Regions from separate parts of the Stenotrophomonas sp. 28608_Sma genome, predicted to be linked through region 2. Evidence: riboswitches for the same ligand, from Rfam matches in the RefSeq annotation. Region 2 holds a riboswitch; the other holds the start of a gene.
What was found. A riboswitch is a leader RNA that binds a small molecule or an ion and turns the genes downstream of it on or off. The one in region 2 is predicted to bind glycine.
Positions count from the first base shown of each region.

Region 1 (10,897 bases), 830 kb from region 2:
TGTTCGTGGAGTGTTCCGGCGCCGAGCAGTTCGAGCGTGCGGCACGCGTGCTGGGTGAGGGCGGCCATTGGTTGATGCCGGTGGGTGACTACGATTTCAGCAACCGCTACGGCTGGGTGCAGGACCGCTTCGGTGTCTCGTGGCAGTTGAGCCTGGGGCAGATGCCGGACCCGTGATCGGATGTTTGTGGGTGTGGACCTTGGTCCACACGCGCTTATGAAAACGGCCCGCTTGCGCGGGCCGTTCTCTTTACCGATGCCGCGAGGAATCAAGCCTCGACTTCATCATCCTTGTAGGCATCGACCGGGATGCAGGCGCACATCACGTTCTTGTCGCCGTACACGTTGTCGACGCGCGCCACCGGCGGCCAGTACTTGCTCTGCTTCAGGCTGGCCAGCGGGAAGGCGGCCAGTTCGCGCGGGTAGGCGTGGGTCCACTCGCTCGCGGTCACCGCGGTGGCGGTGTGCGGCGCGTTCTTCAGCGGGTTGTCCTCGCGGTCCAGGCGGCCGTCTTCGATCGCGGTGATCTCCTCGCGGATCTGGATCATCGCGTCGATGAAGCGATCCAGCTCGTGCAGCGACTCGCTCTCGGTCGGCTCGACCATCAGCGTGCCGGCCACCGGGAAGCTCAGGGTCGGGGCGTGGAAGCCGAAGTCGATCAGGCGCTTGGCCACGTCCTCGGCGCCGATGCCGCTGGTCTTCTCCAGCGGGCGCACGTCCAGGATGCACTCGTGTGCCACCAGGCCGTTGCGGCCGGTGTAGAGGGTCTTGAAGTGCGGGGCCAGGCGCTTGGCGATGTAGTTGGCGTTGAGCTGCGCGACCTGGGTGGCCTTGCGCAGGCCGTCGCGGCCCATCATCGCGATGTACATCCAGCTGATCGGCAGAATCGAGGCGCTGCCGAAGCTGGCAGCGCTGACCATGCCGACCGGGCCGTTGTCACCCAGCTTGCCCGGCAGGAACGGGGCCAGGTGCTCCTTGACCGCGCACGGGCCGACGCCCGGGCCGCCACCACCGTGCGGGATGCAGAAGGTCTTGTGCAGGTTCAGGTGCGAAACATCCGAACCCCACTTGCCCGGCTTGGCCACGCCGACCAGGGCGTTCATGTTGGCACCGTCGGTGTACACCTGGCCGCCGTGCTTGTGGATGATCTCGCAGATCTCCACCACCTCTTCCTCGAACACGCCGTGCGTGGACGGGTAGGTCATCATGATCGCGGCCAGGCGGTCGCTGTACTTCTCGGCGTTGAGGCGGATGTCCTCGACGTCGACGTTGCCGTTGGCATCGGTCTTGGTCACCACCACCTTCATGCCGCACATCTGTGCCGAGGCCGGGTTGGTGCCGTGCGCCGAGTCCGGAATCAGGCAGATATCGCGATGTTCCTCACCGCGCGAGCGGTGGTAGGCGCGGATCGCCAGCAGGCCGGCGTACTCGCCCTGCGCGCCGGAGTTCGGCTGCAGGCTGACCGCGTCGTAGCCGGTGCATTCCACCAGCATCGCTTCCAGCGTGTCGATCAGTTCCTTGTAGCCCAGCGCCTGGTCGGCCGGCACCAGCGGGTGGATCTGCGAGAACTCCGGCCAGGTCACCGGGATCATCTCGGCGGTGGCGTTGAGCTTCATGGTGCACGAGCCCAGCGGGATCATCGTGCGGTCCATTGCCAGGTCCTTGTCGGCCAGCGAACGCAGGTAGCGCAGCAGCTCGTGCTCGCTGTGGTGGGTGTTGAACACCGGGTGGGTCAGGAACGCGGACTGGCGCAGCAGGCCGGCCGGCAACGCGTCGGCGGTGCTGGCATCCAGTGCGTCGACGTCCAGCGAGGCACCGAACACGGCAGCCACGGCGACGATGTCGGCGCGGGTGGTGGTCTCGTCCAGGCTGATGCCGACCGAGTCGCTGTCGATCGCGCGCAGGTTGTAACCGGCGGCGCGTGCCTTGGCGTGGATCTCATCGGCGTGCACGCCGGTGACATGCAGGGTGTCGAAGAAGTCACCGCCGACCTGCACGCCGGCGTTGCGCAGCGCGGCGGCCAGGATCGAGGCCAGGCGATGGGTGCGGCGGGCGATGCGGGTCAGGCCGTCCGGGCCGTGGTAAACGGCGTACATCGAGGCCATCACCGCCAGCAGCACCTGTGCGGTGCAGATGTTGGACGTGGCCTTCTCGCGGCGGATGTGCTGCTCGCGGGTCTGCAGGGTCAGGCGGTAGGCCGGGTTGCCCTGCGCGTCGATCGAGACGCCGATCAGACGGCCCGGCATCGAGCGCTTGTAGGCGTCACGGCAGGCCATGAAGGCGGCGTGCGGGCCACCGAAGCCGAACGGCACGCCGAAACGCTGGCTGTTGCCGACCACGATGTCCGCGCCCCATTCGCCCGGAGCGGCCAGCAGGGTCAGGGCCAGCAGGTCGGTGGCCACGGCCACCAGGCCGCCGCGCGCGTGCACGGCATCGACCAGCGCCTTGTAGTCGCCGACCTGGCCGAAGGTGTCCGGGTACTGCAGCAGCAGGCCGAAGGCTTCCGCTTCCAGCGCTTCGGCCGGGGTGCCCACGCGCAGCACGATGCCCATCGGTTCGGCACGCGTGCGCAGCAGTTCCAGGGTCTGCGGGTGCACGGCGTCGTGCACGAAGAAGGTGTCCGACTTCGACTTGGCCGAACGCTTGGCCAGGGTCATCGCTTCGGCGGCGGCAGTGGCTTCGTCCAGCAGCGAGGCGTTGGCGATTTCCATGCCGGTGAGGTCGGCGCACAGGGTCTGGAAGTTGATCAGCGCTTCCATGCGACCCTGCGAGATTTCCGCCTGGTACGGGGTGTAGGCGGTGTACCAGGCCGGGTTTTCCAGGATGTTGCGCAGGATCACGTTCGGCGTGTGGGTACCGTAGTAGCCCTGGCCGATGAAGCTGCGCAGCACGGTGTTCTTGTCGGCGATCGCACGGATCTTTGCCAGTGCCTGCACTTCGGTCATCGACTCCGGCAGCGCCAGCGGCGCCGGCGACTTGATCTTGGCCGGTACGATGGCATCGGTCATGCCATCCAGCGACGCGTGGCCGACGACATCGAGCATCTGCGCGATCTCGGCGTCGTTGGGGCCGATGTGGCGCTCGACGAACGCATTGTGGTGCTCGAGCTCACGCAGGGAAGGGGTGTTCTGGGACATGGCGAAGGATCCGTCAGGAAAGGGCACACGCACGGGCACAAGCCGCCGGTCGGCGGTCTGCGGGGCGCCCCTCTGTCCTTTTGCCTGAGAGTTTAAAAGCGCGGCGGACCGCAGCTTCGTGCCCCTTCGGCGCCGGATCGAACCGGTCTCTCCAGAGTTCTGTTACGGGTGGTATCGGGCCTGAGCGATTACGGGCGTTGCGCCTTCGGCAGCGGTGTTCCGCTTCTCCCACCGTGTTGCCCGCCGATTATAGCCCGTTGCGGGCCCGCCGGCCGCCTCCAGGCATGGCCGCCGCGCCTGAATGGCCGATGGCCCGGTCGTGCGTTTTGTGCACCGCTGCATGGCATCGGGCGCAATCCCCACCTATGATGGGCGGATACCCGAATTCATCTGGCGCCGTCCCTGCAGAAGGGGACCGGCGCCCGCCGTGCGTGCCGCGCATGGCCCTGCCGGACGCCTTCCCCATGACCGCCGCTGTTGCTCCCTCCACCCGCCGCATGGCCCTGCTGCTCGCCGGTCTGGCCATGTTCGGTCCGTTCTCGATCGACACCATCTTCCCGGCGTTCCCGCAGCTGGCCCAGCGCCTAGCGGTGGACGAAGTGGCGGTGCAGCAGACCATCAGCGTGTATCTGCTGTTCTACGGCCTGATGAGCCTGGCGCACGGCCCGCTGTCCGATGCCTGGGGCCGCAAGTGGGTGATCCTCGGTGGCCTGGTGGTGTTCGTCGGCGCCTCGGTCGGCTGCGCGCTGTCCACCGACCTGACCACGCTGCTGGCGTTCCGCGCGCTGCAGGGCCTGTCGGCGGGTGTCGGCATGATCGTTGGCCGCGCGGTGATCCGCGATCTCTACCATGGCCACGACGCGCAGCGCCTGATGAGCCAGGTGTCGATGCTGTTCGGCATCGCCCCGGCCATCGCACCGATCATCGGTGGCTGGATCCTGCTCAGTGGCGCCGGCTGGCCGCTGATCTTCTGGTTCCTGGTGGTGTTCGGGCTGGTCCTGCTGGCGGCCACTGCACGCTACCTGCCGGAGACCCATCCGGTTGAAGCGCGCGTGCCGTTGTCGCCGCGCACGTTGATGCGTGATTACCTGCGCATCGGCTTCAACCCGCGCTTCCTGCGCCTGGCGCTGGCCGGCAGCATCGGCTTCGGTGGCATCTTCCTGTACATCTCCTCGGCGCCGGTGTTCGTGATGCAGCACCTGCATCTGGGCGAGGGCGGCTTCGCCTGGCTGTTCATCCCCACCATCGGCGGCATGACCACCGGCTCGTTCCTGTCCGGGCGCATGGCCGGGCACACCACGCCCACCCGCCAGGTGTCCATTGGGTTCGGCCTGTGCGCGTTGTCGGTGCTGCTGAACGTCGGCTACGTGGCGCTGTCGCCGCAGTTCGTGCTGCCGTGGGCGGTGCTGCCGATCTTCCTGGGCGGCATGGGCATGGCGCTGATCTTCCCGATCCTGGCGCTGGCGGTGCTGGACATGTACCCGCACCAGCGCGGCCTGGCCTCGTCGCTGCAGGCCTTCGTGCAGCTGATGATCAGCACCGTGGTGGCTGGCGTGGTATCGCCGCTGCTGAGCGCCAGCCCGCTGCACCTGGCGTTGGGCCAGGCGGCGTTCTTCGGTGCTGGTTTCGTGTTCTGGTACTGGGAACACCAGCGTGAACGCGCGGCGCAGGCAGTCTGCACGGGTCACTGAGCAGCGTGCAGGGGTAGGGCGGACGGGGATGCCGGCACATCCTTGCAACCGCGGACAACCGGACTAGGCTGGGCATTCCAGCCAGCCGGTGCGTGGATGCACGACAGCCAGCCAATCCGATGTCGTTGCATGAGGTTCCCCCATGGCTGCGCAGCAGACCTACCGCCTGTTCGAGGTGGCGCTGAAGGAGCGCCGCGTTCTCTCCCCTTCCCTGGACCGCATGGTGTTCACCGGTGCCGACGTGGCGCGGATGAAGACCGAAGGCCCGGACCAGCGCATCAAGGTGTTCTTCCCCTTGCCCGGCCAGGAGGTGCCGCAGGTCCCCAGCGGTGAAGACTGGTACCCACGCTACCGGGCCCTGCCGGATGACAAGCGCCCGCCGATGCGTACCTACACCATCCGCCAGCTGCGTGCGGAGCAGGGCGAGGTCGATGTCGATTTCGTCATCCACGGGGTGACCGGACCCGCTTCGCGCTGGGCCATGCACGCCCGCCCAGGCGACCGCGTGGTGTTGCTGGCCCCCGATGCCGACTGTGCCGAGAGCAGCGAAGGCTGGGAGTGGAAGCCACCAGCCGGTGTCGGCCAGGTACTGCTGGTGGCCGATGAAACGGCGTTGCCTGCGGTGGCGGGCATCCTCGAAGAGCTGGCGGACATGCCTGATCCGCCGCGCACGCTGGCATTGCTGGAAGTGGCCCAGGCCGGCGATGCGGTGCCGTTGAAAGCGCCGGGCACAGCCGAGCTGGTGTGGTTGCCGCGTGGGCAGGCCGCCTATGGCCAGCCGCTGCTGCAGGCGGTCCAGGAACGGCTGTCAGCGACCTCAAGCGTGGCTGCTGGCGATGCGCTGGAGGAGATCGACGTCGATACGCAGATCCTCTGGGAGCAGGCCGACACCTGCGTGGCCGGGCCGCTGTACGCCTGGGTGGCGGGTGAGGCGGGGGCGGTGATGGCGATCCGCCGCCACCTGGTGCGCGATTGCGGGCTGGACCGCCGCGCGATCACCTTCATGGGCTACTGGCGGCACGGCAAGGTGCTGGACTGACCATACTGGATCGAGCACGCGTGAAGCAGCGCTGCGGGCGGGGTGCGCTATCCTTGCGCCCCCCTTCGCAGCGGTACCGCACCATGTCCACCAGTTCCAAGACCCGCCGCGACCAGCGCCGTCGCCAGGAAAAGCAGGCCGCCAACAAGGCCGCCGCGCAGGCATCGCCGGTGGAACCGCATGCCGAGCTGCGCGATGCGCAGCGCACCCTGCTGGCCGGTGTCGTGCGCCGTGACGGCGAATGGGTGCTGGGCATGGACGGCCGCATCGCTGGCCACAGCGAGAGCGCTGCGCAGGTGCTGGCGCTGATCATGCAGGCCGGTGAACTGCACGAGCGCAACGGCACGCCGGTGCGCCTCATGTACTCCGATGCGCTGCGCGATGCCGCGCAGGCCGAAGCGAAGGAGAAGGGCCAGACCTTCGAGGAATTCAAGGCCGAGCTGGCCGCAGCGATGGCCGCGAAGAAGAACAGCTGACAGGCACTTCGGTAGAGCCGGCCGCTGGCCGGCTGCCAGACAGATGTCCACCGTGCAGTTGCCGGCCAGCGGCCGGCACTACCGGAAAGGGGCGGATCCTTTCGGATCCGCCCTTTTTCATTTCGCCGCCGGGGCCGCGTTGGCCTGCCAGCCGCACATCTGGCCTTTGACTGCTGTTTCGGTAGAGCCGGCCGCCGGCCGGCTGCCCGTTGGGTCTTCATCGCGTAGTTGCCGGCCGGCGGCCGGCACTACCGGAAAGGGACGGATCCTCGCGGACCCGCCCCTTTTTTCATTTTGCCGCCGGGGCCGCGTTGGCCTGCCAGCCGCACATCTGGCCTTCGTTTGATTGCTGTTTCGGTAGAGCCGGCCGCTGGCCGGCTGCCAGACAGATGTCCACCGTGCAGTTGCCGGCCAGCGGCCGGCACTACCGGAAAGGGGCGGATCCTTGCGGACCCGCCCCTTTTCTCATTTCGCCGCCGGGGCCGCGTTGGCCTGCCAGCCACACATCTGGCCTTCGTTCTGCTGCTTCAGCCACTCGTTGACCGGGGTGAAGTACTCGATCATCGGGCCGGCATCGAGCTTGTCGGTGCCGGTCAGCTCCTTCAGCGTGGCCTGCCACGGCTGGCTGGCACCCTTGCTCAGCATCGCCCAGTACTTCTGGCCGGCTTCCTTGTTGCCGTAGAAGGTGCACTCATGCAGCGGGCCCTTGTAGCCGGACGCGTCGCACAGGCCCTTGTAGAACTGGAACTGCAGGATGCGCGCCAGGAAGTAGCGGGTGTACGGGGTGTTGCCCGGCACGTGGTACTTCGCGCCCGGATCGAAGAACTCTTCGCCACGGGTGCTGGCCGGCGCCACGCCCTGGTACTTGGCCTTCAGGTCCCACCACGCCTTGTTGTAGTTGTCGGCGGTGATCGAGCCATCGAACACGCCCCAGCGCCAGCGGTCGATCATCAGCCCGAACGGCAGGAACGACACGCCCGACAGCGCCATGCGCATCTGGTTGTTGATGACCGCTTCGCGGCTTTCGGTCGGCGCATCAACCAGGCCGATCGAGCTGAGGTACTTGGGCGTCATCGCCAGCACGATGGTGTCGCCGATCGCTTCATGGAAGCCATCGTTGGCACCGCCCTGGAACAGCGGCGGCAGCGGGTTGTAGGCCAGGTCGTAATAGATGTGGCCCAGCTCGTGGTAGATGGTGGTGAAGTTTTCTTCGTTCGGCTTGATGCACATCTTGGTGCGCACATCGCCTTCCATGTTCATGTCCCAGGCACTGGCGTGGCAGACCACGTCGCGGTCATCGGGCTTGATGAACTGGGTCTTTTCCCAATACGACTGCGGCAGCGACGGCATGCCCAGCGACACGTAGAAGTCCTGGGCGCGCTCGGTCATCTGCCTGGCGGTACGCAGTTCGGCCTCGCGCTGTGCCTTGTACTGCGCCGCTACGTTGGCATCCTTGCCGGCCTTGGCCAACGCCGCGCTCAGGTTGGTCTGGTACTGCTTTTCAAGCGCTGCAGTGATGTCCAGGCTGCCGGCACCCGGATACGGCTCCAGCTGGTCCCACAGGTTCGACCAGTCCTGCTGCCACATGTTGCCCAGCAGGTGTGCGGCGATCAGGCCATTGCCCACTTCCGCCTTGTCCTTGCCGTAGGTCTTGTCCAACTTGCCGCGTGCGTAGCAGTGCAGCTGCTCGTACATCGGCTTGACCTGTTCCCACAGGCGATCGGTTTCCGGGCCGATCTGCTCCGGCGGCATGTCGTAGCCGCTGCGCCACATCTGGCCGGCATCGGTGAAACCCATGCCCTTGGCACCTTCATTCACCAGGCCGACGAACTTCTGGTAGTCGCCGCGCATGCTCTTGGTGGTGCTGTGCCAGCCCTGCCAGGCGTCGAGCTGCTTGTCGTAGTCGCGGCTGCGTGCCAGCACCTGCTCCAGCTCGCCCAGCTGGCGGCAGGAGTTGGGATCGTTGGCATTGGTGCAGTACTTGCCGGCACCGTAGCTGCCTTCCATGCGGGTGGCGATCTGGGTCAGCTCGGCCAGTTTGGCCGGGTCACGCGGTGCCGGCATCGAGGACATCAGCTTCAGCAGGTGGATCGCGCGCTTGCTGTCCTCGCTCATCGGCTTGCCGTCGAACTTGGCGGCCTGTTCGATCCAGCTGTTGAGCTGGGTCAGCGAGCGCTCGTTGGCCTTGGCCGCGATGCGTTCCGAATCACTGTTGATGTAGGTGGAGGACAGCCACTGCGCCGAGGTCATCTCCGGGTAGGCGGCCTTGAACTCGGCATTGATGCGGGCCACGAACTGGTCGGCGGTTTCGCCGGCCGGGGCGCTGCTGCTGGCGGTATCGGTGCCTGGGGCAGCTTCCTTCTTGCAGGCGGCCAGGGCCAGCGTGGCGGCGGCGATTGCCGAGGCCAGCAGGAGATGACGGTGTTTCACGGGAGGTCCTTGGGTGGTGAACGACGGCCGAAGGCTAGTTGGCCGTCGCCGCCACCGCAAGTGGCGGAAGTCGGCCGGGCGGCGCCCGGCGCCCGCAGAGGCCTTCAGGCAACGGCAAAGGCCGAAGCAACAGCAACAGCGGACCATCCGTGGTTTGGTGGGGCGGTGTCGGAGTGCGGGGACGCCGCAAGTACGTCCTTGTAGGCTTGGCAGCCGCATCCATGCGGCTGACACCCCGCACTCCGACACCGCCCCACCTCTGACAGATTCCGTGCGCTGTCGGTAGGTGTCGACCTTGGTCGACACCTCTGTCAGATATCGACAATCAAAATGGGGTCGGATCCGTTTTCCGGAGGAAAACGGATCCGACCCCAAGGTCGTTCCAACCGATTGCGGAAAACTGTCGAAGGCGGGGTGGGTCCGGTGGCGGGAGTGTCCGCGGCATGGATGCCGCGGCCAAGCCCCCATGGATGGGTTTACGGCGTCTCCCGCCACCGGACCCACCCCGCCATCCCACGGAATGCATGCTGTTGCTGTTGCTTCGGCCGTTGCGGTTGCAGTTGCCTCTGCAGGTGCAGGGCTGCAAGCCCTGCCGAACAACCCTCAACCTTCGCAGCTGGCGAACACGTCGCGGTTGCGCTCATACAGCGAGGTCTTCACCTGCATCAGGCCCAGCACCGACGGGAACAGGTTGTCATGGTCGGTGTAGGCCGCCGAACGCTTGCGCACGCACTGCAGGTCCAGCCCGCGGCTGCTGGCGAAGCCCTGCGAGAACCACATCGTCATCGGTACCCGGGTCTGCTCGGCCGGCGCGATGGCGTAGGGCACGCCATGCAGGAACAGGCCCTTCTCGCCCAGCGACTCGCCGTGGTCGGACAGGTAGATCATCGCCGTGTCGTAGTCCTGCATGCCCTGCAGCGTGCCGATGGTCTTGGTCAGGAAGTGATCGGTGTACAGCACGGCGTTGTCGTAACTGTTGGTGATCTCTTCGCGCGAGCAGCGGCCGATGTCGCGGGTATCGCAGGTGGGGGTGAAGCGGCGGAACGCGGGCGGGTAGCGCTCGAAGTAGGCCGGGCCGTGGTTGCCCAGCTGATGCAGCACCACCACCCGGTCGCCCGGCTTTGCACGTACCTGGGTGGCCAGGTCCTGCAGCAGGATTTCGTCCATGCAGCGGCCGTCAGCGCACAGGCCCGGGGTGGTCGCATCGGACAATGACTGGAAGTCCAGGCCTTCGCACACGCCCTTGCAGCCGGACTGGTTGTCACGCCACAGCGGCGTAATACCGGCACGGTTCAATACGTGCAGCAACGACTGGTGCGCGCGGATCTTCTTCTCGTCGTAGTCGTGCCTGCCCCATGGAGAGAACAGGCACGGCAGTGAAACCTCGGTGCTGGTGCCGCACGAGTGCATGTCCGGGAAATTGATCACGCTGGCCTGCGCCAGTTCCGGGGTGGTGTTGCGGCCACCGTTGAGCCCCCAGTTCTGCGCGCGCACGGTCTCGCCCATGACGATCACCAGCAGGCGCGGCTTGCTGGCCGGCGCGCGCGGGGTGGCTTTGGCATCGGTGCCGATCGGCAGCTTCGGTGCGCGCTGCACCGGGTTGTCGCCACGCAGTGCACGCGGCATGCCCAGCAGCACATTGGCCGGGGTGGCGAGGTAACGCACTTCGCGCTGGTTGCGCATCAGTGCCGAGACATCCTGGAACGAGATCAATGCGCCGCCCACCGCCGTCACTGCCGCCACCACCAGGAAGCCGACGCGCCAGAGCAGGCTGCGGCCCCAGCTGCGGCGGCGCAGCTGCACGCGCCACAGCACCGCCATCGGCAGCACTGCCAGCAACAGCACCGGCCACACCAGCGATATGGTCATCAGCTCGCGGCTTTCCTTGGGATCGGTCGCCAGCACGTTGCGCAGCATGTCCGCATCCAGGTAGATGTGGTAGCGGCTCATGTAATGCGCAGCGAATGCGGTCACCAGCAGCAACAGGCTGATCACCACCTTGGCGTTCCAGCGCCAGACCAGGATGCCCAGCAGCACGCCGTGCGCACCGAGCAGCAACAGCAGCAGCGACAGCGCGTAGCGCAGGCTGCCCGGATGGCTGGCCATCGCGCTGTGCCAGAACAGG
Region 1 covers NZ_CM151308.1:3,666,905-3,677,801, reverse strand. The annotation lists gene ACZLHH_RS17420 (VOC family protein) at 1-176, shown strand, start outside; gene gcvP (aminomethyl-transferring glycine dehydrogenase) at 269-3,136, opposite strand; glycine riboswitch at 3,199-3,301, opposite strand; gene ACZLHH_RS17410 (multidrug effflux MFS transporter) at 3,601-4,827, shown strand; gene ACZLHH_RS17405 (siderophore-interacting protein) at 4,970-5,866, shown strand; gene ACZLHH_RS17400 (hypothetical protein) at 5,950-6,342, shown strand; gene ACZLHH_RS17395 (M2 family metallopeptidase) at 6,808-8,772, opposite strand; gene ACZLHH_RS17390 (phosphoethanolamine transferase) at 9,376-10,897, opposite strand, start outside.
Region 1: it holds a riboswitch for glycine, as region 2 does, so the genes downstream of both, gcvP (aminomethyl-transferring glycine dehydrogenase) here and ACZLHH_RS21255 (trimeric intracellular cation channel family protein) in region 2, are expected to answer to the same signal.

Region 2 (10,897 bases):
TGCTGCCGGCGCCCTCCAGGCGGATGTCCTGGTCCACCCACAGATAGAGATTGCCGCCGGGCAGCTTGGGCAGCCGCGCGCGCAGGCGGTCGATCACCTGCTGGCTGGACACCTTGCGCTCGGCCAGCGGCTTCATCTTGATCATGATGAAGGCGTTGTTGACCCCGTTGCTGCCACCGATGTAGCCGATGATGTCCTCGATGGCCGGATCGGACAGCAACAGCTTCCTGTACGCATCGATCTTCGGTTGCATGGCCTGGAAGGACAGGCCGTCATCGCCGCGCGCGAAGCCACGCAGCTGCGCGGTGTCCTGCTTGGGCACGATGCCCTTGGGCACCTGCTGGAACAGCCACGTGTTGAGCGCGATGACTGCAACGAACGCCAGCAACGGCCAGCGCAGCCGGCGCAGGCTGACCTGCAGCGTACGCAGGTAAGCGCCGCGCACGCGCTCGAACAGTGCGTTGCTGGCGTGCTGCCAACGCGAGGGTTGCTGCGCGGCATCCACGAACAATCGTCCACACAGCATCGGAACCAGGCTCAGCGCGACCAGCACGGAGACCGTCATGGCCGCCACCAGGGTCAGTGAGAATTCGCGGAACAGGCGTTCGACGAAGTCATCCAGGAACAGGATGGAGACGAACACCACGGCCAGTGCAACGTTCATCGACAGCAGCGTGGCACCGACTTCCGATGCGCCACGCACCGCCGCCTGCCAGCGGTCAGCGCCCAGCTCGCGATGGCGGGCGATGTTCTCCAGCACCACGATGGCATCGTCCACCACCAGCACCGCCGCGACAATCAACGCCATCAGCGAGAGCGTGTTGAGCGAGAAGCCCATCAGCGCGATCAGCGCCAGCGTACCGAACAGCACCACCGGAATCGCCACGCTGGGCACCAACGCTGCACGCCAGTGGCCGAGGAAGCCGAGCACCACCAGCACCACCAGCACGATCGCCAGCACCAGCGTGAGCTCTGCTTCGTGCAGGGTGGCGCGGATTACCGGCGAGCGGTCCATCACCAGCCGCATGTCCACGCTGGAGGGCAACAGCGCATGCAGTTGCGGTAGCTGCGCCTGGATGGCATCAACGGTGGCGATGATGTTGGCGCCGGGTTGGCGGCTGACGATCAGCAGCACGGCGGGGCGTTCGTTGTGGAAGCCGCTGGCGTAACGGTCTTCCACGCCATCGGCAACGGCGGCGACATCGCCCAGCCGCAGCGTGCGGTCGTCGCTGACCTTCAATGCCAGTTCGCGGTACTGCGCGGCCTGGCGCAGCTGCAGCGGCGCTTCCAGCTGCCACTGCTGGCGGTCATCGCCCACGGCACCCAGCGGGCGCATGGCGTTGGCGCGGCCGATGGCCTGGGCCACGTCCTCCAGTGCCAGGCCTGCATGGTTCAGCGCATTCGGGTCCAGCGATACACGCACGGCGGGCAAGGCGCTGCCGCCCACCTGCACTTCGCCCACGCCCGGCACCTGCGACAGCTTCTGCGCCAGCACGGTGGAGGCCAGGTCATACAGCTGGCCTGGCGAACGCGTGTCCGAGGTCAGTGCCAGCGCCAGGATCGGTGCCTGTGAGGGATTGACCTTGCGGTACTGCGGCATGCCGGGCATGCCACTGGGCAACTGCCCGCGTGCAAGATTGATGGCGGCCTGCACTTCACGCGCTGCCTCATCGATGTCGCGGCCGAGTACGAACTTCAGTTCGATCTGGGTCTGGCCCTGGGTGCTGGCCGAGTCGATGCGTGAGATGCCGGGCAGGCTGCCCAATGCGCGCTCCAGCGGCGTGGCGACGGTGGCTGCCATCGACTCGGGCGAGGCGCCGGGCAGGCTGGCGCTGACTTCGATGGCCGGGTAGTCGACCTGCGGCAGTGGCGCCACCGGCAACAGGCGCAATGCCAGCAGGCCGGCCAGCACCAGCGCCACCGCCAGCAGGATCGTCGCTACCGGGCGCTGCACGCAGGCCTGCGCCAGGCGCGCGATGGGGTTCACGCGCGCGCCTCGTCAACCGCCACCGGGGACGCTGCACGGCCACGCTGCAGGCGGTCGAAGGCCAGGTAGATCACCGGCGTGGTGAACAGGGTCAGCACCTGGCTGACCAGCAGTCCGCCCACCATCACCCAGCCCAGTGGCTGCCGCAGTTCGGCGCCGGAACCGCTGGCCAGCATCAGCGGCACCGCGCCGAACAGTGCAGCCAGCGTGGTCATCAGGATCGGCCGGAAGCGCAGCAGCGCGGCCTGATGAATCGCCTCGCGCGGTGACATGCCGCGTGTGCGCTGCGCGTCCAGCGCGAAGTCGATCATCATGATCGCGTTCTTCTTCACCAGCCCGATCAGCAGCACGATGCCGATCACCGCGATCAGGTCCAGGCTGCGTCCGCTCAGCCACAGTGCGGCCAATGCACCCACGGTGGCCGAGGGCAGGGTGGAGAGGATGGTGATCGGATGGATGAAGCTCTCGTAGAGCACGCCCAGCACGATGTACATCACCACCACCGCGGCCAGGATCAGCCACAGTGTGGACGACAGCGAGCTGCTGAAGGCCGCTGCGGCACCCTGCAGGCGAAGTTCGATGCTCTGCGACAGGTTCACCTGTGCGCGCGCGGCGTGCACAGCCTCCACCGCTTCGCCCAGTGATGCGCCCGGGGCAAGGTTGAACGACAGCGTGGCCGCCGGGAACTGGCCGACATGGTTGCGCAGCAGGGCGGTCGGGCCCAGATCCACGCGTGCCACCGCACCCAGCGGCACGGTCTGCCCACTGCTGCTGCGCACACGCAGGCCCGTGATCGCCTCCGGCCCGGGCTGTCGTGAAGGATCGGCCTCCAGCACCACCCGGTACTGGCTGGCCTGGGTGAAGATGGTCGAAATCTGGCGCTGCCCATAGGCGTCGTACAGCGCATCGGCTACTGCTTCCACGCTTACGCCCAGGCGCGCCGCCGCATCGCGGTCGATCGCCACGCGCGCCTGCCGGCCCTGCATCTGCAGATCGCTGGCGACATCGCGCAGTGCAGGTTGCTGGCGTAGCGCCTGCAGCAGCTTCGGGGTCCAGCGTTCCAGTGTTTCAAGATCCGGCGTGGTCAGGGTGAACTGGTACTGGGTGCGGCTGATGCGGTCTTCGATGCCCAGCTCCTGTACCGGCTGCAGGTACAGGGTGATGCCGGGGATCTTCGACACGCGCTGTTGCAGGCGCGCCATCACCACGGCGGCGCCATCGCGGTCGCCGTGCGGTTTCAGCTCGATCAGCAGGCGGCCGGTATTGAGCGTGGCATTGTTGCCGTCCACGCCGATGTAGGACGAGACGCTGGCCACCGCCTCGTCGGCTTCGATGGCCGCCGCCAGCGCCTGCTGGCGCTCGCGCATGGCCTGGAATGAGATCGCCTGCGGCGCTTCGCTGATGCCCTGCACCAGGCCGGCATCCTGCACCGGGAAGAAACCCTTGGGCACGGCGAAGTACAGCGCCACGGTCAGTGCGAGGGTGGCAACGGTGGCCAGCAACATCAGCGGCTGGCGCTGCAGCACCCAGCGCAGCTGGCGGTCGTAGAGGCCGATGACGCGGTCGAAGACATCGGGCGCATGTGCAGTCTTCGCGTGCGGCTTCAGGAACCGCGCGCACAGCATCGGCGTCAGCGTCAGCGAGACCACCAGCGAAATGCCGATGGCTACAGCCAGTGTCACTGCGAACTCATGAAACAGTGCACCCACCAGGTCGGCCATGAACAGCAGCGGGATCAGCACCGCGATCAGCGAAACAGTCAGCGACACCAGGGTGAAGCCGATCTCGGCTGCGCCTTTCAGCGCTGCATCGCGGGGGCTTTCGCCTTCCTCCAGATGGCGGGCGATGTTCTCCAGCATCACGATGGCATCGTCCACCACGAAGCCGGTGGCGATGGTCAGCGCCATCAGCGTGAGGTTGTTGAGCGAATAGCCGGCCAGCAGCATCACCGCGAAGGTGCCGATGAGCGACAGCGGCACCGCGACGCTGGGAATGAGCGTGGCCGGCAGATTGCGCAGGAACACCCAGGTGACCAGCACCACCAGGCCGATGGCCAGTACCAGTTCTTTCTGCACGCCGCGCACCGACGCGCGGATCGATTCGGTGCGGTCGCTCAGTACATTCATCTGCACGCCGGCGGGCAGCGTGGCCTGCAGCTGCGGCAGCAGCGTACGCACCTGCTCGACCACGGCGATCACGTTGGCGCCGGGCTGGCGCTGGATGTTCACCAGCACTGCCGGCGTGGTACCGCTCCAGGCGGCCAGCTGGCGGTTCTCGGCGCCATCGGTAATGGTGGCTACATCGCCCAGCCGCAGCGGCGCGCCGTCGCGCCAGGCCAGTACCAGGGCACGGTACTCATCCACGCTGCGCATCTGATCGTTGGCATCGAGCATCACCGCGCGGATCGGGCCATCGAAACTGCCCTTGGGCAGGTTGACGTTGGCGGCGGCGATGGCGGTGCGGATGTGGTCCATGCCCAGGTTGTTGGCGGCCAGCGCCGCTGGATTGACCTGGATGCGCACCGCCGGGCGCTGGCCACCGGCCAGGCTGACCAGGCCGACGCCGGGCAACTGCGCCAGGCGCTGGGCGATGCGCGTATCCACCAGATCGTGCACCTGCGGCAGCGACAGGCCTTGCGAGGTCACCGCCAAGGTCAGGATGGGGGTGTCGGCCGGGTTGACCTTGCGGTACACCGGCGGCACAGGCAGGTCCCCGGGCAGGAAGCTGCCCGCCGCGTTGATGGCGGCCTGCACGTCCTGCTCGGCCACACCCAGCGACACCTCCAGCCCGAACTGCAGGGTAATGACCGAGGCGCCACCGGAACTGGTCGACGACAGTTGTTTCAGGCCGGGAATCTGGCCGAGCTGGCGCTCCAGCGGTGCGGTGATGGTGCGTGTGGTCAGTTCGGGGCTGGCCCCCGGATACAGCGTGGTGATCTGGATGATCGGGTAATCGACCTGCGGCAGCGCCGCCACCGGCAGCAGGCGATAGGCCAGCACGCCGGACAGCAGCAGCGCCACCATCAGGAGAGTCGTTGCGACCGGGCGCAGGATGAACGGGCGCGAGAGGTTCATGCGCCGGCCTTGGTCGCGGCCTCCTCGGTGATGATCTCCACCGCCGTGCCGTCTTCCAGCCCGTCGATGCCTTCGATCACCACCTTGTCCCCTGCGGCCAGCCCGGAGCGCACGGCCACGCGTCCATCATCGGCTGGACCGAGCACCACGGTGCGGCGTTGTGCCTTGCTGTCCTTGTCGACGATATGCACGTAGTTGCCCTGGCTGCCGAACTGCACGGCGGCATCGGGAATCAGCAGCGCGGGCTGCTCGCCCAGCTGCAGGCGGACGTTGACGAACTGGTTGGGGAACAGCGCCAGATCGTGGTTGTCGAAGTGCGCACGCAGTTTCAACGTGCCGGTGGTGGTATCGATGCGGTTGTCGACGCTGGACAGCGAGCCGCGGGCCAGCTGCCGGCGTTCTTCGCGGTCCCAGGTTTCCACCGCCAGTGCCGGTTGCGCCTGCACGGCATCGAGCAGCGCAGGCAGCTCGGGTTCGGGCACGGTGAACAGCACGCTGATCGGCGCGGTCTGCGCCAGAGTCACCAGGCCTTCGGCATCGCTGGCGCGCACCAGGTTGCCCACGTCCAACCGGCGCAGCCCGACGCGGCCACTGACCGGCGCGGTGATGCGGGTGTACTGCAGCTGCAGGCGCGCTTCATCAACGGACGCCTGATCGCTGAGGCGGCGGCCCTGCAGCTGGCGCACCTTGCTCTGCTGGTCGCTCAGTTCCTGCCCGGACACGTAGTTCTGCTTCTGCAGTTCGCGGTAGCGCTGCAGCTGGCGCTCGGCGTTTTCCAGCTCGGCCAGATTCTGCTGCTGGGTACCCTGCGCCTGTGCCAGCTTCACTTCATACGGGCGCGGGTCGATCTGCGCCAGCAGATCGCCGGCCTTCACCTGCTGGCCTTCCTGGAAATGCAGCCGTAGCAGTTCGCCATCCACGCGGCTGCGTACCACCACGCTGTGCAGCGGGGTGACCGTACCGACCGCCTTCAGGCGCAGCACCAGCGGCTCGGCGCTGGCGCGTGCCACGCGTACCGGCACCGTCTTGCCCGGCGCATCGTCGCTGCTGCCGGCGCCGTTCCGGGGCCACAGCCACCACGCCAGAACGGCGACGAGGGCGATGGCCAGCACCGCCCACAACAGGCGGGCACGACGGAAGCGGGAATTTTCGGCGACAGACATGGGGCATCCTGCGCCCTGCGCGCGCAGGGACATGCGGGCCCGTCGGCGCGTTCACGGCACCACGGGCAGCGGGGAGGGAGTTGTCTGGCGGGGCCGCGGGCGCGGCGTGGCTGGATGCCGTCGCGGCAGCGACGGGGTGACAATGGTAGCCAATCACCCCGGCCAATGCCGCATGACCATGGTCATGCAACGCATTCGGTAGTGCCGGCCGCTGGCCGGCAACCTGCCGGAATCTGTGGGCGCGTGCCGTGTTGCCGGCCAGCGGCCGGCACTACCGTCAAACAATCAATGCACTTCGTCGTGATAGACGAACTTCGGCATTTCCCAGCGGTAGTGGATCGCCAGCAGGCGCAGCGCGAAGCCGCCGCCGAGGCAGCACAGGATCGCGGTGGCGTCGGCCACGCCCCAGTGCAGCAGCAACAGGTAGGCCGCGCCGGTCAGCAGCGCGATGATCGCGTACAGCTCCTTCTGGAAGATCAGCGGCACCTCGTTGCAGAGAATGTCGCGCAGCACGCCGCCGAACGCGCCGGTCAGCATGCCGGCGATCAGCACGATCGGCATGGCATGGCCGGCCTCGCGCGCGATCGAGCAGCCGATCAGGGTGAAGGCGATCAGGCCCAGGCCATCGAGCACCAGGAAGGTGCGGCGGAAGTGGTGCATCCAGCGCGCCACCCAGGTGGCGATCAGCGCCGCGCACACGGTGAAGCCCAGGTACTCGGGATGCTTCACCCAGCCCAGCGGGTAGTGGCCGAGCAGGATGTCGCGCAGCGAACCGCCCCCGAGGGCGGTGACGCAGGCGATCATGACCACCCCGAACAGGTCCATGCGGCGACGGCCGGCGGACAGCGCGCCGGTCATGGCTTCGGCGGAAATGGCGATCAGGTAGATGATGGACAGCAGCATGGGACAGGCTCCGGGCGCGGTGGGGCCGGCCATGCGCGACTACCGCCACTGCCTGCGCAATGACGGGATGACGATGACCGGTGCCGCTCCCGCTGTCCTTTTGCCTGAGAGTTCAGCGGCGTTGGCCGCGTGCCCCTTCGGCGGATCGTCCCGGGCGTGCCCGGTGACCTCTCTCCAGCTCGGCGAGTCGAATGCATGGTTGGTGGGATTCCAGCCCACCGGCCTGAGCGATCATGGGAGCCTGCGCCTTCGGCGGGCGCCAGCGCGGCGCCTCTCTCCTGCATTCGGGCGCCAGTATATCCGCTGCAGTGCAGCACGGCATAATCCGGGCATGGCCCCGTCCCTCCGCCCGTGGTTCCTGTACCTGCTCGAATGCCGCGATGGCAGCTACTACGCCGGCATCAGCACCGATGTGGAGGCGCGTTTCGCCGCCCACCAGGCCGGCAAGGGCGCGCGCTACACCCGGGCACGGCCGCCACTGCGCGTGCTGGCCGTGCGCGAGTACCCGGACCGGGCCGCCGCCTCGCGCGCCGAGTGGCAGCTCAAGCAGCAGCCGCGCGAACGCAAGCTGGCCTGGCTGCAGGCGCCGGTCCTGTAGATCCACGCCATGCGTGGATGGTGTGCTGGGCCATGCCATCATCGCCACATCCATCGACACAGGAAGCGGTCCGATGAAATCCTGCTGGATGCTGATGTTGACGTTCTGTATCACCCTGTCGGCCTGCGCCCAGACTCCGCCACCGCTGCAGCACGGGCAGATCGGCAGCGCCGCCGAACTGGCCGCACAGCGCGGCCCGGACACGCCCGAGCCCATCCACCTGCGCCGCGACCAGGTGCCGCCCGATCTGGTCGACCTGATCCCGCTGGCCGAAAAATGGGGCATCGGCGATGACCTGCTGCGCGATGAGATGCAGGAACATGCCACCGACGCGGAAAAGCGCGCGATAGCTGATGCGCTGAAGCATCGGCATGCGCGCATCTCCGCCTGGCTCGACAGTTTCCCGCAGGGCCAGCCGATGACCGACGAAGCGGCCGCGTTCCTGTACATGCAGCTGAGCGTCGACGAAATGGGCCTGATGCAGTAGATCCACGCCATGCGTGGATGCGGCTTGCCCATGCCATGATCGCCCCGCGCCCAGAGCTGGAGACCCGGATGTCCACGATTGCCCTGCTGTTCGCTCTTTCCGCAGCAACGAGCCCTGCCGCCGACCCGGCCACCATCGCGGCCATCGAAGCCACCTGCCACGATTACGTCGACGGCCAGCTGGAGGCCGACCCGCAGCGCGTCGCCCGCTCCCTGCACCCGGACCTGGCCAAGCGCGCGGTGCTCGGCGATACACCCGACGAACGCCTGGGCCTGCGCCGCATGTCGAAGGAAGAGCTGGTCGCGTTGACGAAGCAGGGCGCGCTGAAGACCCCGAAGGATCAATGGGACCGCCGCTGCACGGTGCTGGACGTGACCGGCAACGCCGCCTCGGTGCGGCTGGAAACCCCGTGGTTCGTCGACTACTTCCACATGGGCCGCTTCGACCAGCGCTGGGTCATCGTCAATGCACTGTGGTACCCGAAACCGAAGGCGCCGTAGAGCGATGCGTGCTGCCGGCAAAGCATGGATCTCCGTCGTCATGCTGGCCGCGGTCATCGCACTGCTGCCTGGCCTGCTGTACCGGCTCGGGCTGGCGCTGGTGGAAGGCCGGCCGAAGCCGGCGGACCGCGCACCCAGTGGTATGGCTGCGTGCAGCAGTGAGCAGCGCACGGGATTCCAGCCGATGAATCCATGGAGCTTCACGACGCGGTTCTTCGATCCTGAAGCGTTGAAGAAGGCGACTGACGTCGAGCGCGAAGCGTTCTGGGTTGCACGCCGCCACCTGATGCGGCAGCCAAGGCACGACATGCTGCGCTGGCATCTCAGCAGTACCGCACTGACAGTCTGGATCACCCGGCATTGGAGTAGCACGCAGATTGCCGATGCCGCGAGGAAGGAGGATTTCTGCCGCACCTGGTCGAAACGGCGGGTGCCGGGCGGCCCGATGAACCGGTAGATCCACGCCATGCGTGGATGGTGTTGACGGGGTCAGAGCCCTTTCCTGCGGAAAGGGATCCGACCGCGCAGCAGCCGGCCAGCGGCCGGCACTACCGTCGGGGTCGCCGGTCTTCCTGGTCATCACCAAAAATGATGCGCGCGCTGCGCTGGTAGCTCCAGTACGCCACGGCCCAGTTCAGCAGCACCACGATGCGGTTGCGGAAGCCGATCAGGAAGAACACGTGTGCGGCCAGCCAGAACCACCAGGCGAGGACGCCCGAGAGTTGCAGCCGGCCCAGGTGCACGATCGCGGCCATGCGGCCGATGGTGGCGAGGTTGCCGAAGTCGGCGTACTTGAACGGCCCCGGTGCGGCCTTGCCATGCAGACGCGCGCGGATCACCTCGGCCACGTACTTGCCCATCTGCTTGGCGGCGGGCGCAACGCCGGGTACCGGCTTGCCATTGGCCTGGTTCAGTGCGGCCAGGTCACCGGCCACGAACAGCTCGGGGTGCCCAGGCAGGGTGAGGTCGGGTTGCACCTGCACGCGTCCAGCGCGGTCCAGTGGCACCTCCAGGGTGCGCGCCAGCGGTGAAGCGGCCACACCGGCGGCCCACACCACAGTGCGGGCCGGTACGAACTGATCGCCGAGCTTGAAGCCCTGGCTGTCGATGTCGCTCACCGGGGTGCCGGTCAGCACTTCCACGCCCAGCTTTTCCAGCTGACGGCGCGCCTTCAGCGAAAGCACTTCCGGGAACGAAGACAACACGCGTGGGCCGGCCTCGACCAGCCGCACCTTGGCGCTGGCAGGATCGATGTGGCGGAACTCGTTGCGCAGCGTATGCCGCGCGATTTCTGCCAGGGTGCCGGCCAGCTCAACACCGGTAGGTCCACCGCCGACCACGGCGAAGCTCAGCCACGCCGCCTTCTTCGCCGGGTCCGGTTCGGCCTCGGCGCGCTCGAACGCCAGCAGCAGCTTGCGGCGCAGTGCGATGGCATCGTCCAGCGTCTTCAGCCCGGGCGCATCATCGGCCCATTGGTCGTTGCCGAAGTAGGCGTGGGTGGCGCCGGTAGCCAGCAGCAGGCTGTCGTAGTCCAGCGTGCTGCCATCGGCCATGCGGATCTGCCGGGCCTGCTTGTCGATGGTCACCACTTCGCCGAGGCGGACTTCCACATTGCGCTGGTGGCCGAGGATGTGGCGCAGCGGCGCGGCGATATCCGGCGCGGACAGGCCGGCGGTGGCCACCTGGTACAGCAGTGGCTGGAACAGATGGTGGTTGCGGCGGTCGACCAGGGTGATGCGTATGCGCTCGCGGGCCAGGGCACGGGTGGCCCAGAGGCCGGCAAAACCGCCGCCGACAACAACCAGGTGGGGAACGCGCTCGCGACTCATCGACTCACTCCAGTGGGGGCATTGGGGGAAGCGCCTGGCATCTTCGCACGATGGCGCCCTGTCACGTCAGCGCCCGCATGGATCGGCGATACTCGGGTTCAGGCAACCGCCCGTGAGGAGCCCATGAGCGAACCGGAAAAGCGCATCGCCCTGTTGATCGACGCCGACAATGCGCCGGCCTCGAAGATCGACGAGGTCCTGGCCGAAGTCGCCCGCTACGGTGTGGCCAACGTGCGCCGCGCCTATGGCAACTGGAAGAGCCCGCGGTTGAAGGGTTGGGAGGCCGTGCTGCACGAATATGCGATCCGCCCGATCCAGCAGTTCGCCTACAGCAAGGGCAAGAATGCCTCGGACAT
Region 2 covers NZ_CM151308.1:4,495,664-4,506,560, reverse strand. The annotation lists gene ACZLHH_RS21270 (efflux RND transporter permease subunit) at 1-1,987, opposite strand, end outside; gene ACZLHH_RS21265 (multidrug efflux RND transporter permease subunit) at 1,984-5,061, opposite strand; gene ACZLHH_RS21260 (MdtA/MuxA family multidrug efflux RND transporter periplasmic adaptor subunit) at 5,058-6,224, opposite strand; gene ACZLHH_RS21255 (trimeric intracellular cation channel family protein) at 6,510-7,127, opposite strand; glycine riboswitch at 7,212-7,315, opposite strand; glycine riboswitch at 7,329-7,418, opposite strand; gene ACZLHH_RS21250 (GIY-YIG nuclease family protein) at 7,459-7,725, shown strand; gene ACZLHH_RS21245 (hypothetical protein) at 7,820-8,212, shown strand; gene ACZLHH_RS21240 (nuclear transport factor 2 family protein) at 8,281-8,712, shown strand; gene ACZLHH_RS21235 (hypothetical protein) at 8,717-9,169, shown strand; gene ACZLHH_RS21230 (NAD(P)/FAD-dependent oxidoreductase) at 9,261-10,541, opposite strand; partial or broken gene ACZLHH_RS21225 (NYN domain-containing protein) at 10,665-10,897, shown strand, end outside.